3 regions of the Microbacterium sp. NPDC090225 genome follow, and region 3 is predicted to be linked to each of the others. Evidence: predicted binding sites of a transcription regulator. Region 3 holds the regulator's gene; each other region holds the start of a gene.
What was found. The regulator LexA, encoded in region 3, represses DNA repair genes until DNA is damaged. The targets are predictions, from matches to a motif close to TCGAACANNTGTTCGA.
Positions count from the first base shown of each region.

Region 1 (4,917 bases), 100 kb from region 3:
ATGTCGGGCTTCGACTTCGTGCCGGCGTGGCTGGTCAACTGGCACGACGGCAACATGTTCACCGATGAGAAGGCGATCCAGGCGCAGGCGGCGCTCGTCGCCGCGGTCTACGACACGGTGCGCGACAAGCCGAACCTCATCGGTCTGACGCTCGGCAACGAGCTCAACCAGTTCCAGCTGCCCAACCCCGCCGCGATGCCCGCCGACAGCGCGCAGATCACGCACTGGCTCGAGAGCCTGCTGGGTGCGCCGCGCGATCGCGACCCGCGTCACCTCATCGCGCACAGCGAGAACGACCACCTCTGGTATCGCGACGGGCATCCGTTCCTGCCCGAGCACGCGTCCCGTCTCGGTGACGTCACGACGGTGCACTCCTGGATCTTCAACGGCACCGCGGCGCGCTACGGCGGCCTCTCGTCGCCGTCGGTTCGCCACGCCGAGTGGATGATCGAGCTCTCGAAGGCGTTCGCGACCGATCCGCAGCGCAAGGTGTGGCTGCAGGAGGTGGGAGCGCCGTCGATGAACCTCGCAGACGACGAGATGCCCGAGTTCGCCACGCGCACGGTCGAGGCGGCGCTGACCACGGAGAGCCTCTACGGCATCACGTGGTGGTGCTCGCACGACGTGTCGCGCTCGCTCGGGGACTACAAGGATCTCGAGTACTCGCTCGGACTGCTCGACACCGAGAACGTCGTCAAGCCGCTGGGGCGGCGATTCGCGGAGCTGGTCGCGGGCGCGCGGGCGGAGGCTGCGGGTGCCGGTGACTCTCCGGCTGTGCCGAGGACCGTGGGCGTCGTGATCGACGTGGACGGCGACGACCTTCCTCTCTCCCGCACCGACCTCGCCCCCGGCGGACGGGTGTTCGAGCGCTGGCACGAGCTGCGGGAGCAGGGCGTGCCCGTGACCGTGGTCACCTCGCGCATCGCTCAGGACGCCGCGGCCCTCGCCGCTCGCGGAATCGACACCGTCGTCGAGGTCGCGCAGCGCGCCTGAAGGCAGCGCCCGCTGAAGGCAGCGCCCGCTGAAGGCGGCGCGTGAGGGCCGTGCGCGTGAGAACAGTACGCCTGAGGGCCGTGCGCGTGAGAACAGTACGCGTGAGGGCCGTGCGCGTGAGGGCAGCGATTCACTTGCGGTCGGTGAACCTGACCGTGTTCTGTTCGGGCGGTCGGTCGACGTAGGTCGTTCCAGTCGGACTGGTCCAGACGAGGTCGCCGGTGGTTCTGGGGGTCTCGTCCGTTTCTCCGCCCTCGCGATCGGGCCCGACGTCGTCCTCGCCGGGGCGTCCGTGTTCGACACGCCACCGCGAGTGGTGTTTGAGCGTGTGGTGTCGTCGGCAGAGGTGCGCGAGGTTGGTGGCGCAGGTCTCACCGCCGTCGGACGCGGCGTGGGTGTGGTCGATGTCGCATCGTCGTGCGGCGATGTTGCAGCCGGGGAAGCGGCAGCGTTGATCGCGAGCCCGGAGGTGTCGGGTGAGCTGATCCGACGGGCGGTAGCGGTCGACGGCGAGGAGTGCGCCGGTGATCGGGTGTGTGAGCACCCGTTCCCATCCGGTCGCGTCGCCTGCGAGGAGGCGTGCGGTGCGGGTGTCGATGGGGGAGCGGCCGTCGAGCTCTGCCGGGGGTGCGCCGGAGGCGCTGCCGCCGTTGTGGCCGCCGGTGTCGTCGTCCATGAGGGTGAAGACGGGGACGGTGACCTCGACCCGTGCGCGAATCTCGCCGAGCAGTCCCGCCTCGGTGTCGTGCCCGGTCGGCGCGCCGGTGAGTGCGATGTCGGCAAGGAGGTCGGCGCGCAACTGATCCATCGTGCGGGAATCGGAACCCACGCCTGCGGTGGCGTCGGTGATATCCGCCGCAGCATCCGCGTCGGGAGCGGCCGGCAGCGACATCGGCCTCGGCGCCGGCGCGGTCCCGGGCTTCGCCGCCTGCCCAGCCCGCCCGTTCTCGAGCGTGATCGTGCGCGCCATCCGCGTGAGCCGGTCGTGGATGCCGTGGACGAGCACGGCGGGGCCGAGCATCCCGAGCTCTGCCATCCCGTCGTCGAGGTCCTTCACCCACACCCGCCGCAGTTCCCGCGCATCCTGGTGACGTTCGGTCACCGTGCGGGCCTGGTACTGCTCCGCGATCCGCCGCGCCACCCGCCGCAACCTGTTCGGCGACTCGACCACCGCCGCCTCCACCGCGCGCGCCGCATACCGCGCCCGGTCGGCAGGGTCGTCGAGATGCGCGCCCGCGTCGACGATGACCCGGGCGTGGGCGGCACTGATCCGCCCCGCGCCCTGCGCCGCCCACACCTCGACGAATCGCTCGACCGTCCACGACGCCTCGTCCATCCGCCGTTCGATCGTGCGGTCGCTCACCCGCACCGCCGCCCCGATCTCCGCCGCGACCGCCCGCAAGGCCATATCGCCGTGATCCGGATGCGCCGCCTGCCGCGCGATATCGATCGCGACCCGCGAGGCCACCGCGAGCATCCCGTCACGCACCGCGAACAACCGAGCGATCGTCTCCTCGACCGCCCGCACCGAGCCCACCAGATCGGCGATCATCGCCGTCTGGGAGTCCGTCGCATCGAGTACTTCCGTCATGAGAACAGCCCACCACACCCCACCGACATTCGAACATATGGACGAAGAATCATCACCCACCCGGCCGGAGGTTCCCCACAGCACCGCACCGCAGCTCTGGGACGACCTCACATGTCCGGCGGGCGCAGTCGCCTCTACCGTGGCTTCCCTCAGCGGTATTCAGCGGCATCCGATGAACGGGAAACGACATATGAGATTCGACCTCCGCCGACTGCTCGGCCTCCCCACCGCGATCGCGCTCACGGCCGGAGCGACTCTCGCGCTCGCCGCCGCCGGCGCACCCGCATCGACATCCCCACACGTCGCCGCCCCAGTCGCCTCGGCCCAAGTCGCGGCAGACACCCCCGACGACTTCATCCGCGACGTCCAGACGTGGACGACCACCTCCGCAGCCGGGCGCGACTACAAGATCTCGGTCGCGCTGCCGGCGAACTACGTCGAGACCGGCGATCCGTACCGGGTCCTCTACGTCACCGACGCGAACGCCGAGTTCGGAACAGCCGTCGAAGCCGCACGGCTGAACGCCCCGGGCACCCTGGTCGTGGGCATCGGTTACGACGATCCCGGCCAGGGCTTCGCGGCCTCCGGGGTGCGCCGCACCCTCGATCTCACCCCGACCGAGATCACGGCCGACGTGCCGACCGGCGGCGCTCCCGAGTTCCTCGGATTCCTACGCTCCGAGCTCGTTCCGCAGATCGAGAGCGAGTTCCACGCCGACCCCGCCGACCGCGCCCTCATGGGCCACTCCTTCGGCGGTCTCTTCGCCACCTATGCACTGCTCCACAACGACGGACTCTTCCACCGGTTCGTCATCGCGAGCCCGTCGATCTGGTGGGACGACCGCACGATCCTCGACATGGAGGCCGCCTACGCAGACTCCCACGACGCCCTCGACGCCCGCGTCTTCCTGTCGGTCGGAGAGCTCGAGGAGACCACCTCCGGATTCCCGATGACCAGCGACATGACGAACTTCGCGCGCACCCTCCACGGACGCCACTACGACGGGCTCGAGCTCGGCGCCACGGTGTTCGCCGACGAGACCCACCTCTCGGTGATCGGAGCGGCGTTCAGCCGCGGTCTGCGATTCATCTACGCGGCGCCCGGCACCGAGATTCCGGGCACGACGCTCCCCGCGCAGCAGGACGTCGCCCCGCAGATCGTCACGCAGCCGTCGGATGCCGAGATCCCCGAGGGCGCGACCGCGACCTTCACCGCCACGGCGACAGGGACCCCCGAACCCACCGTGATCTGGCAGACGCAGCTCCCGGATGCCGGCGACTGGGTGACGATCCCGGATGCCGCCGCCCCCACCCTCACGATCGACGCCGTCCCGGCATCCGCCTCCGGCACCCGCTATCGCGCGGTCTTCACCAACTCCGTGGGCGAGTCCGCGACCGGGCCCGCCACCCTCACAGTGACGGCCACGCCGGAGGAGCCCGCGACTCCGTCCGCCGACGACCTCACCGACGACAACCGCGGCTCCGTCACCGCACCGGCCACGGTCGCCCAGGGCGCGCCCTTCGATCTCTCGCTCGGGACCGACCTCGCCGGCGCAGCCGTCGACGTCTACCTCTTCTCCGATCCCATCCACCTCGGTACGCTCACGGCCTCGGCCGCCGGCGTCGTGCAGGCGATCGTTCCGACGGATGCCGCGCTCGGGGCGCACCGCGTCGCCGTCTACGCCACCGACGGCGCCCTCATCGGCTGGGCACCGGTCGAGGTCGTCGCGGCCCCGGCCGGCGGGGCGACCGCTCCGGACGATCGGCTGGCGAACACGGGATCGGACGCCGGAGCCATGGCGCCTATCGTCCTCGCCGCGACCGTCGCGGTGGTCCTCGGAGGAGGGGCGGCACTGTTCGCCCGGCGACGCCCCAGCGTCCACTGACCCCCGTCCACCCGGTTACCCTGGACAGTGACATGGCACATCTTCTGGGGGCCGAGGCCCTGCACCTCGAATATCCGACGAGGGTCGTCTTCGACTCCGTGACGCTCGGCATCGAGGAGGGGGATCGCATCGGCATCGTCGGCCGCAACGGCGACGGCAAGTCGAGCCTGCTCGGCATGCTCGCGGGCATCAAGGAACCGAACTCGGGCCGCGTCACAGTTCGCGGCGGAACGACGATCGGTGTGCTCGATCAGGCCGACACCCTGCCCGATGACCTCACGATCAGTCAGGCCGTCGTGGGCGACACCCCCGAGTACGAATGGGCGGGTGACGCACGCACCCGTGACGTCATCGAGGGGCTGCTGACCGACCTCCCGTGGGATGCCGAGATCGGCTCCCTCAGCGGAGGTCAGCGCCGCCGTGTCTCTCTCGCCCGCCTGCTCACCGG
Region 1 is NZ_JBIVYS010000002.1:418,986-423,902, forward strand. Features, by position in the region: gene ACIQTT_RS15940 (glycosyl hydrolase) at 1-993, shown strand, start outside; gene ACIQTT_RS15945 (DUF222 domain-containing protein) at 1,124-2,584, opposite strand; gene ACIQTT_RS15950 (alpha/beta hydrolase-fold protein) at 2,775-4,469, shown strand; gene ACIQTT_RS15955 (ABC-F family ATP-binding cassette domain-containing protein) at 4,502-4,917, shown strand, end outside.
Region 1: a site for LexA is predicted at 2,614-2,629, ahead of ACIQTT_RS15945 (DUF222 domain-containing protein). Genes of this name have one in related genera too.

Region 2 (4,917 bases), on a different contig from region 3:
CGCTCCTGCCGCCGCCCCCGCGGGTCCGACCTCGGCGATGGCCTCCGATCCCCTCGAGGCGCAGTTCGAGGGTCTCCCGGTCGTGGAAGCCGAGGGCGATGAAGACGCCTGGGGTCTGACGGGGCGCGACTGATGGCGATTCCTCGGCAGCTGCCCAATGCGATCACGATCGCCCGCATCCCGCTCGCGGTGGTGTTCTTCGTACTGCTCCTGCTCGGCGGGACCTACGGTGTCCCCGATCTCGGCCTGCGCTGGACCGCGGCGATCCTGTTCATCTTCGCGATCTCGACCGACTGGGTCGACGGCTACCTCGCCCGGCGCTACGAGATCGTCAGCGATTTCGGCAAGCTCTGGGATCCGATCGCCGACAAACTGCTGACGGGGGCGGGCTTCATCGGACTCGCGATCCTGGGCGAGGTCTCGTGGTGGATCGTTGCGATCATCCTCGTTCGCGAGTGGGGCATCACGATCCACCGGCTCATGATCGTCAACGAGCACGTCGTCGCCGCGGCATGGATGGGCAAGGTGAAGACCGCCGCGCAGGGTGTCGCCCTGGCCTGGGCGCTGATGCCGTTGCACGTCGTGATCGGCCTTCCCGCCTGGACCCTCATCACCTTCGTGCTCATGCTCGTGGTGCTGGTGCTGACCATCTGGAGCGGGATCGACTACATCGTCGCCCAGGTGCGGGGAGCGCGACAGAGCCGATGACCGAGCTCGCGGACGCCGTGATCGAGACGCTCGGTCGCCGTGGCTGGACGCTGGGCGTGGCGGAATCGCTCACGGGCGGCGCAGTGATCGCCGACCTCGTCAGCGTGCCCGGTGCATCGTCGGTGGTCCTCGGCGGAGTGGTGGCGTACGCGACGCCGGTCAAGCACACCCTCCTCGGCGTTGACGAGTCGCTCCTCGACCGAGAGGGCCCCGTGCATCCGGAGGTCGCGCGCCAGATGGCGCGGGGTGTCCGCCACGCCGTGAGGGTGGACGGCATCGACGCATCGGTCGGCGTCTCGACGACGGGTATCGCCGGCCCCGTCTCGCCCGACGGGCAACCGGTCGGGACGGTGCACATCGCCGTCGCCACGCCCGAAGGCGTCGAGGCGCGATCATTCCTCTTCCCGGGGGACCGGTCTCGAATCCGCTCGGAATCCGTTCGAGCCGCTCTCGAGATGATCCGAGAACTCTCCCGGGAATAGTCGCCGCCGCGACGCGGTTATGGATTTCGTGCTCACACTCAAACCACAGAGTGCAGTTGTAGATTTTATGAAGGTCGGCGAGGTTATACTGGCCATCACTTCGGGGGAGACTCCGAGAAACCGATTGGGGAGGAGGTTCCGATGATTCTTGTACGACAGGAAATCGGCGATGTGCTGAGGGACTTCCGTCTGCAGAAGGGACGCACCCTTCGGCAGGTCGCGAGCAAGGCTTCCGTGGCGCTCGGCTATCTGAGCGAAGTGGAGCGCGGTCAGAAGGAAGCGTCGAGCGAGATCCTCGCGTCCGTCGCCGATGCGCTCGACGTCCCCATCTCCACCATCATGCGCGAGGTCGGAGATCGTATCTCCGTGCTCGAGGGCATCCAGGTGTTCCCCGACGTCGTTCCCGACGATCTGGTCGCCTCGATCGAGCCCGAGCTCTCGCTCCACTGATCCCACGCACCCCGTCGTTGCGCGATGCGTCGAAGTGAGTTCCTGCGTGCCGTCGAGGACGAGTTCCCCGGACGCACGTCGTCGGTGTTGAACGATCTGGTGCTGAGTCCTCTCGCCGGTCGCACGGCCAAAGAAGCTCTGGCCGCGGGGATTCCCCCGCGTGAGATCTGGTTCGCGCTCTGCGACGAGATGGAAGTGCCCGAGAACCGGCGGCATGGTGCTGGCCGACTGGAGCCGCGTCGGCGCTGAGTTCGCGCATGCGTTCGATGGATATCGAGATCGGATGCCGGGATCCGGCGTGTCGTCGAATATGCGTTCGAAGCGGGCGTAGTCTTCTGCACAGTGGTTCAGACGTTCGTGTTCTCCACTGTTCGCGTGACTCGACGACGCAATGTCGGAGGCTCCTCGTACGGTGAAGACATGGCCACAGAGCCATACGCCTTGTCGGAGAGTTGCTTCCAGCCGGAAGCGCCGCGACAGCCTACAGGCGGCACCACGCGAAGCAGAAGGAGCACGACATGCCATCTCCCGCCGACCGCGAGAAGTCCCTCGAGACCGCCCTCGCCCAGATCGACCGTCAGTTCGGAAAGGGCTCGGTCATGCGGCTGGGCAGCGACGAGCGCGCACCGGTCGCTGTCATCCCCACCGGCTCCATCGCCCTCGACGTCGCTCTCGGTGTCGGAGGCCTCCCGCGTGGCCGCATCGTCGAGATCTACGGCCCGGAGTCCTCGGGTAAGACGACGCTGACGCTGCACGCGATCGCCAACGCCCAGCGCGCCGGCGGTATCGCGGCGTTCATCGACGCAGAGCACGCGCTGGACCCCGACTACGCCGCCAAGCTCGGCGTCGACATCGACGCTCTCCTCGTCTCGCAGCCCGACACGGGTGAGCAGGCGCTCGAGATCGCCGACATGCTCGTGCGTTCCGGCGCCATCGATCTGATCGTCATCGACTCCGTCGCGGCGCTCGTGCCCCGCGCCGAGATCGAGGGCGAGATGGGTGACTCACACGTGGGTCTGCAGGCACGACTGATGTCGCAGGCTCTCCGCAAGCTCACCGGTGGCCTGAACCAGACCAACACCACGATGATCTTCATCAACCAGCTTCGCGAGAAGATCGGCGTGTTCTTCGGTTCTCCCGAAACGACCGCCGGTGGTAAGGCTCTCAAGTTCTACGCATCGGTTCGTCTCGACATCCGTCGTATCGAGACCCTGAAGGACGGCACTGACGCGGTGGGTAACCGTACCCGCGTGAAGGTCGTCAAGAACAAGATGGCCCCGCCCTTCAAGCAGGCGGAGTTCGACATCCTCTACGGCGTGGGCATCTCGCGCGAGGGCAGCCTGATCGACTTCGGCGTCGAGCACGGAATCGTCAAGAAGTCCGGGTCGTGGTACACCTACGACGGTGACCAGCTGGGGCAGGGCAAGGAGAACGCCCGTACGTTCTTGCTGAACAACACCGACGTGGCACTCGCCATCGAGACGCAGATCCTGCAGAAGCTCGGCATCGGCGGCGCAGCCGCTCCCGCGGCTCCGGCGGATGAGCTCGCAGAGCGGCGCCCGGCCTGATCATGAATGGTGAGAACGGGGGCGGTTCGCGTCAGGACATCGGGCGGATCGCCCCCGTCATCCCTCTTTTCGGAGCTCGGAACGCCACTCCGTCGACCCCGAACACGAAGACTCCCGATGCAACGGCGGAGCGGTCTGCCTCCGCTCACGCATCCCCTTCCGTCTCGTCCGTCGACGACGGAGCCATCGGTGACGATGCACTCGATCCGGTCGAGGTTCGTAAAGCGGCCGAAGAGAGTCTGGTACGCAAGCTGCGCACTCGATCGCTGTCGGTCTCCGAAGCCCGGCAGGTCTTGCGGACCCACGGACTCGACGGCACGCAGATCGACGATGTCATCGACGACTTCCTTCGGCGCCGGTATCTCGACGATCACGAGCTCGCGCAGATGCTCGTCGCCGCGGGGGTCGATCGCAAGGGGCAGGGGCGCGTGGCCATCTCCCGCTCGCTCTCGCAGCGGGGGATCCCGCGCGACGTCATCGCTGCGGCGCTCGACGAACTCCCGGACGACGATGCGGAACGAGCGCTGGAGTTCGCTCGCACCAAGGCTCGCTCGCTCAGTCGTCTCGACCACGACACCGCTCTGCGACGTCTGCTCGGACAGCTCGCTCGTCGTGGGTACGGCGGATCCGTCGCGACGAACGCGGCGAAGACGGCGCTGAACGAGGCGTCGTTCGGGACGAAGAGTTCCGGAGTGCGCTTCGTCGAGTCGGACTGACGCGTCAGCCGGAGGAGCCGTCTTCCGCTCGTACAATGGAGAAATCATGACTACTCCGCGCAGTGAACCGACGATCATCAGTTCGTCGTCGGCAGCCGTCGACGCCGACGGTCGTCAGCGATCCTACGAAGTACGCACGTTCGGCTGCCAGATGAACGTGCACGATTCCGAGCGCCTCTCCGGCTCGCTCGAGAGTGCGGGCTACGTGCGCGCCGCAGCCGGTGATGAGGCCGATGTCGTCATCATCAACACCTGTGCGGTGCGCGACAACGCGGCCGGGAAGCTCTACGGAACCCTCGGCCAGCTCGCAGGGGTGAAGCGCCGCAGGGGCGGCATGCAGATCGCCGTCGGCGGATGTCTCGCGCAGATGGACAAGCAGACGGTGCTCGACAAAGCGCCGTGGGTCGATGTCGTCTTCGGCACCCACAACATGGGGTCGCTCCCGCGTCTCCTCGAGCGCGCACGCCACAACGGCGATGCCGAGCTCGAGATCCTCGAGTCGCTCGAAGTGTTCCCTTCCACGCTGCCGACCAAGCGCGACGCGGCGCACAGTGGCTGGGTGTCGATCTCGGTGGGCTGCAACAACACCTGCACGTTCTGCATCGTGCCGAGCCTGCGAGGCAAGGAGAAGGATCGGCGTCCCGGCGACATCCTCAACGAGATCCGACTGCTCGTCGAGGACGGAGCGATCGAGGTCACGCTCCTCGGGCAGAACGTCAACTCCTACGGCGTCGAGTTCGGCGATCGCCAGGCTTTCAGCAAGCTGCTGCGCGCTGCCGGCGAGATCGAAGGACTCGAGCGCATTCGCTTCACCAGCCCGCATCCCGCTGCGTTCACCGATGACGTGATCGATGCCATGGCCGAGACGCCCAACGTGATGCCGCAGCTGCACATGCCGTTGCAGTCCGGGAGCGACCGCATCCTCAAGGCCATGCGCCGCTCCTACCGCAGTGAGAAGTTCCTCGGCATCCTCGATCGTGTGCGCGATCGGAT
Region 2 is NZ_JBIVYS010000001.1:740,563-745,479, reverse strand. Features, by position in the region: gene ACIQTT_RS03735 (DNA translocase FtsK) at 1-133, shown strand, start outside; gene pgsA (CDP-diacylglycerol--glycerol-3-phosphate 3-phosphatidyltransferase) at 133-708, shown strand; gene ACIQTT_RS03725 (CinA family protein) at 705-1,190, shown strand; gene ACIQTT_RS03720 (helix-turn-helix domain-containing protein) at 1,332-1,640, shown strand; gene ACIQTT_RS03715 (DUF3046 domain-containing protein) at 1,665-1,889, shown strand; gene recA (recombinase RecA) at 2,159-3,208, shown strand; gene ACIQTT_RS03705 (regulatory protein RecX) at 3,502-3,924, shown strand; gene miaB (tRNA (N6-isopentenyl adenosine(37)-C2)-methylthiotransferase MiaB) at 3,971-4,917, shown strand, end outside.
Region 2: a site for LexA is predicted at 1,945-1,960, ahead of recA (recombinase RecA). Genes of this name have one in related genera too.

Region 3 (4,917 bases):
GGAACATCTCGATGGTGATCTCGGTCGTGCTCGTGACGTTCGTGTCGCTCACGTTCGTGGGCGCCGCGATCCTGATGCAGTCGCAGATCGGCGTCATGCGCGGCTACTGGAGCGAACGCGCCCAGGTCGCCGTGTACATGTGCTCCGCGGTGTCGGAGTCCGACACCTGCGTCGACGGAGCCGCGAGCGAAGAGCAGGTCGCATCGGTGCGCGCCCAGCTCGAGGGCGACGCGCTGGCGCCGCTCATCAGCTCGATGACCTTCGACACGAAGGAAGACACCTACGCGAAGCTCGTCGAGCAGGTGGGCGAGGAGCAGGCGAGCGTCATCACCCCGGACCAGGCGTTCGAGGTCTTCTTCGTGACGATGAAGGACCCGGGGCAATCCCAGGTGCTCTCCGAGGCCTTCAGCGGTCAGACCGGCGTGGAGCAGGTCAAGGATCAACTGCAATATCTCGAACCGCTGTTCTCCGCGCTCACGGTAGCGACGTACGTGGCTGTCGGAATTGCGGTGCTCATGCTCATCGCTGCGACGCTGCTCATCGCCACGACCATCCGATTGTCGGCGTACGCGCGGCGCAAGGAGATCGGGATCATGCGCCTGGTGGGCGCGTCGAACCGCTTCATCCAGACCCCGTTCGTGCTCGAGGGTGTTTTCGCGGCCCTCCTGGGTTCGGCGCTCGCGAGTGCCGCGATCATCGCCGGTGTGCATTTCGGTGTGAACGGCTACCTGCGGGGACGTGTGCCCTTCATCACGACGTGGATCGGGATGCAGGATGCCGCGTGGGTAGTGCCGGTGCTGATCGGCATCGGTGTGGTGCTCGCTGCCCTGTCCGCGGGCTTCGCGATCCGGCGCTGGCTGCGCACCTGACCATCTCAGCCGTGCCCGAAGTGGCTCGGAGGCCCGCGACGCAGGTATGCTGAAAGGCTGTTGTGCGAGCGCACGACACGGATCAGGAGAGCATCATGCCCAGGGAACGCGGGGAGAAGGTCATCGCGACCAATCGTCGCGCACGTCACGACTACAACATCGAGAAGTCGTACGAGGCGGGGATGGTGCTCACCGGCACCGAGGTCAAGTCATTGCGCCAGGGGCGCGCCAACCTCTCGGACGGTTACGCGTTCGTCAAGGGCAACGAGGTCTTCCTCGACTCGGTGCACATCCCCGAGTATTCGCAGGGTCACTGGACCAACCACTCGGCCAAGCGCATCCGCAAGCTGCTTCTGCACCGCGAGGAGATCGCGAAGATCGCCCACGCGGTCTCGGCGGGCGGTTACACCCTGATCCCGCTCAAGCTGTACTTCTCCGACGGTCGCGCCAAGGTCGAGATCGCACTCGCGAAGGGCAAGCGCGAGTACGACAAGCGTCAGACGCTCCGCGAGCGTCAGGACACGCGCGAAGCCGAACGCGCGATGCGACTGCGCAACCGCGTCGGGGAATAGCCGCCGGTTACGGCGACGGCGTGAAGCCGAACGCCCGACCGAGGAACGCGAGTTCGCGTTCGAGCGCATCGACGACGGTGTCCGCGCGGCGGAAGCCGTGCCCCTCCCCGGGGTAGAGCACGTACTCGTGATCGACGCCCCGTCGGGCGAGCGCATCGCGGATGGCCTCGGATTGCGAGGGAGGCACCACGATGTCGTCGGCACCCTGCAGCAGCAGCACGGGGGCGTCGATCCGGTCGGCGTGCGTCAGGGGGGAGCGCTCGATGTACAGCTCCTCGGATGCCGGGAGCGGGCCGACGAGGCCGTCGATGTAGTGTTTCTCGAAATCGTGGGAATCGGCGACGAGCATCCTGAGGTCCGAGACGCCGTATCGCGAGATACCGGCCGTGAACGCGCCCCCGCGCACGAGCGCGGACAGGACGGTCCAACCGCCGGCCGAGCCGCCGCGGATCGCGATGCGTGCCGGGTCCGCGAGGCCAGCCTCCGCGAGCCCCTGCGCCGCAGCGATGACGTCGTCGACATCGACGACGCCCCACTGACCGTCGAGTCGTTCGCGGTAGACGCGTCCATAGCCCGTCGAACCGCCGTAGTTGACATCGAGCACCCCGATCCCGCGGCTCGTGTAGAACGCGAGCGCCGCCGAGGTCGCGCCGGTGACGTGGGCGGTCGGACCGCCGTGCACCAGCACCAGGTACGGCGGGAGTTCGTCGTCGGATGCCGCGGCGTCCGGGTTCGCGGGCGGATACGCGTAGGCGTGCACCGGGCCGTGGAGGCCGTCGAAGGTGAGAGCGAGGGGCGGCGGCATCCACGCCGGGTCGACGGGTTCGCCTCCGCGGACCGCGACGACGGCACCCGTGTCGAGGTCGGCGCACCACACGCCGGAGGTGACGCCCGACCCGTTGCCCGAGAGCAGGACGAGCGAGCCGACGACGTCATCGATGCTGACGTGCCCGTCGCACGGCACCTCGACGCGTCGCTCGGAGCCGTCGGGGGAGAGCACGACGATCTCGTCGCGGCCGTTGGTGCGCACGGCCACGAGACGCCCGTCATCGAGGGGCCGGAACCAGCGATTGCCGAGCACCCACAGTCCGTAGCCGGTGTCGGCGTCAGCGGAGGAGACGGGTTCCGGGGTCCCCACAGGCGCGATCCCGTCGAGAGCGATCCGGTGCACTCCCCAGCGACCGTCGCGGTCGTCTGCGAACACGAGCTCGTCCTCGGACCTCCACTCCGGCTGCAGAGCGACACGCGTGTGCACCGAGCCGGTCTCTCCGGTGCGCAGGTCGCGCAGGTGCAGATGCGCTTCGTCCCACGGCATCCGCTCGCCGGACCACTCGACCCAGGCGAGCCTCGTGCCGTCGGGGGAGAGCGCGGGGTGAGCGTAGAAGGCGCCGCTCTCCGCGTGCACGATGATGGCCGACGAGGCATCCGCGGCCGACCCGTCGCTCGGGATTTCGACGATCGCCCGCCGGTGTTCTGCCGACGTCAGGTCCTCGCGCACGGCGAAGAGACGTCCGTTCTGCACGCGCAGTCCGCCGTGCGCCGGGCCCGGAGGGGTGAGCGCCACCGGCTCCGTGCCGCGACGGGTCCGGTAGACGCGCTGATCGTCGGCCTGGACGAAGAACAGGGTGCCGTCGGCCTCCGCCGTCCAGGCTCCTCCGCCGTACTCGTGCACGCGCGACCGAGCGCTCCAGGGGGCGGGGAGCACCTCGTGTCCGAGAGACGAGCGCACGGCCATGCGGCCGCCCTCTGTCGGCACGGACTCCGCCCACCAGATCTCCTCGCCGACGAATCGAGCTCCATCGAGGCGCGGCGAGGACGCGGCGACGGATGCCGCGGTGAAGGGCGAGGGCCAGGAACCGTACGGTGACGACATGCATCGAGCCTATGCGTCGGCCGAAGCGCGTCGGGGCCGAATGCGTGTCAGACCGCGCGGAGGACGGCGACGACCTTTCCGAGGACGACGGCCTCGTCGCCGAGGATCGGCTCGAACGCGGAGTTGCGCGGGAGCAGCCAGGTGTGGCCGTCACGACGCCGGAAAGTCTTGACCGTCGCCTCGCCGTCGAGCATCGCCGCGACGATCTCGCCGTTCTCGGCGGTGTGCTGGGAGCGGACGACGACCCAGTCTCCGTCGCAGATCGCCGCATCGATCATGGACTCGCCCGAGACCTTGAGCATGAACAGATCGCCCTTCCCGACGAGCTGGCGCGGCAGGGGGAAGATCTCCTCGACGTGCTGGTCGGCGGTGATCGGCACACCGGCGGCGATGCGCCCGACCAGAGGCACCAGAGCGGCGTCGCCCACGGGGGTCGCGACATCGGCGGGGTTCTCGGTGCTCGTGCCGGGGAGATCGATCAGGACCTCCATGGCGCGCGTCTTGCCGGGATCGCGCCGCAGATAACCGCTGAGCTCGAGCTGACCGAGCTGGTGGGTCACGCTCGAGAGCGACTTGAGCCCGACCGCATCGCCGATCTCGCGCATGCTGGGCGGATACCCCTGCTGGGCGATCGACGCCTGGATCACCTCGAGGATGGCCATCTGCTTGGGGCTCAGGCTCTTCCGACGGCGCGTGCGCGGTGCCTCGGGATCGGGGGCGGTGATCTCGCTCATGATGCTCCTTCGGTGCGCGATTCCGGCGTCCTTCTTCGAATGTCGGAGGCCCGTGGTTCGGTGTTCTTATCGAAACCGTATCCGAGAAAAGCGCGGATGTGGAAGATCTGTTCGAGCGTGTCGGTGAAATCGCGAACGTGATTTCGAAGAAACCTTGACAGATGTTCGAATTCGAAGATACCTTCGGAACGTAGCTTCGCACTCGCCTCTCCCGGCCGAGAGGCGGATGCGAACGCTACGCCAACGTGGTCATCGCTCGCGGGTGATGACAGACCTCCGGTCCGCCGGAGCAAGGCAGAGGAGAACGACATGAGCAGCATTACCTTCAGCACCGCAGCCGTCCGCCCGGTCCGTCCGGCGACGCGTCTCCGGCTGACGGCGCGCGGCCGTCGTGTCCTGCTCGCTCTGGCGGCGCTCCCTCTCGCTTTCGGTATCGCCTTCGCCGCTCTCAGCGGCGGCAGCGCGCTGGCGACGGGGGAGGGCGCCGGCACGGTGACGTTCGAAACGGTCACCGTGATGCCCGGTGACACGCTGTGGTCGATCGCGGCCGAGGTCTCGCCCGAGTCGGACCCGCGAGAGGTGATCGGTGAGATCACGCGCCTCAACATGTTGCAGGGCGGCGTCCTGCAGATCGGCCAGGAGCTGTCGATCCCCGCGGAGTACGCGAGCTGACTCGTGCGGCACTCGTTCGCGCCGCAAAAGGCGGTAACGCGGCGAGCGGCCCCGGTCGTGCGGCCTAGCATGGAGTGGTGACTTCTTCGCTCGATGATCTCCCTCTCCGCGACGATCTCCGGGGGCTCACCCCGTATGGGGCACCTCAGGCGCCGCTCCCGATCGCTCTGAACGTCAACGAGAACACGCATCCCGTG
Region 3 is NZ_JBIVYS010000002.1:520,669-525,585, forward strand. Features, by position in the region: gene ftsX (permease-like cell division protein FtsX) at 1-869, shown strand, start outside; gene smpB (SsrA-binding protein SmpB) at 965-1,441, shown strand; gene ACIQTT_RS16425 (S9 family peptidase) at 1,449-3,314, opposite strand; gene lexA (transcriptional repressor LexA) at 3,362-4,048, opposite strand; gene ACIQTT_RS16435 (LysM peptidoglycan-binding domain-containing protein) at 4,358-4,720, shown strand; gene ACIQTT_RS16440 (histidinol-phosphate transaminase) at 4,798-4,917, shown strand, end outside.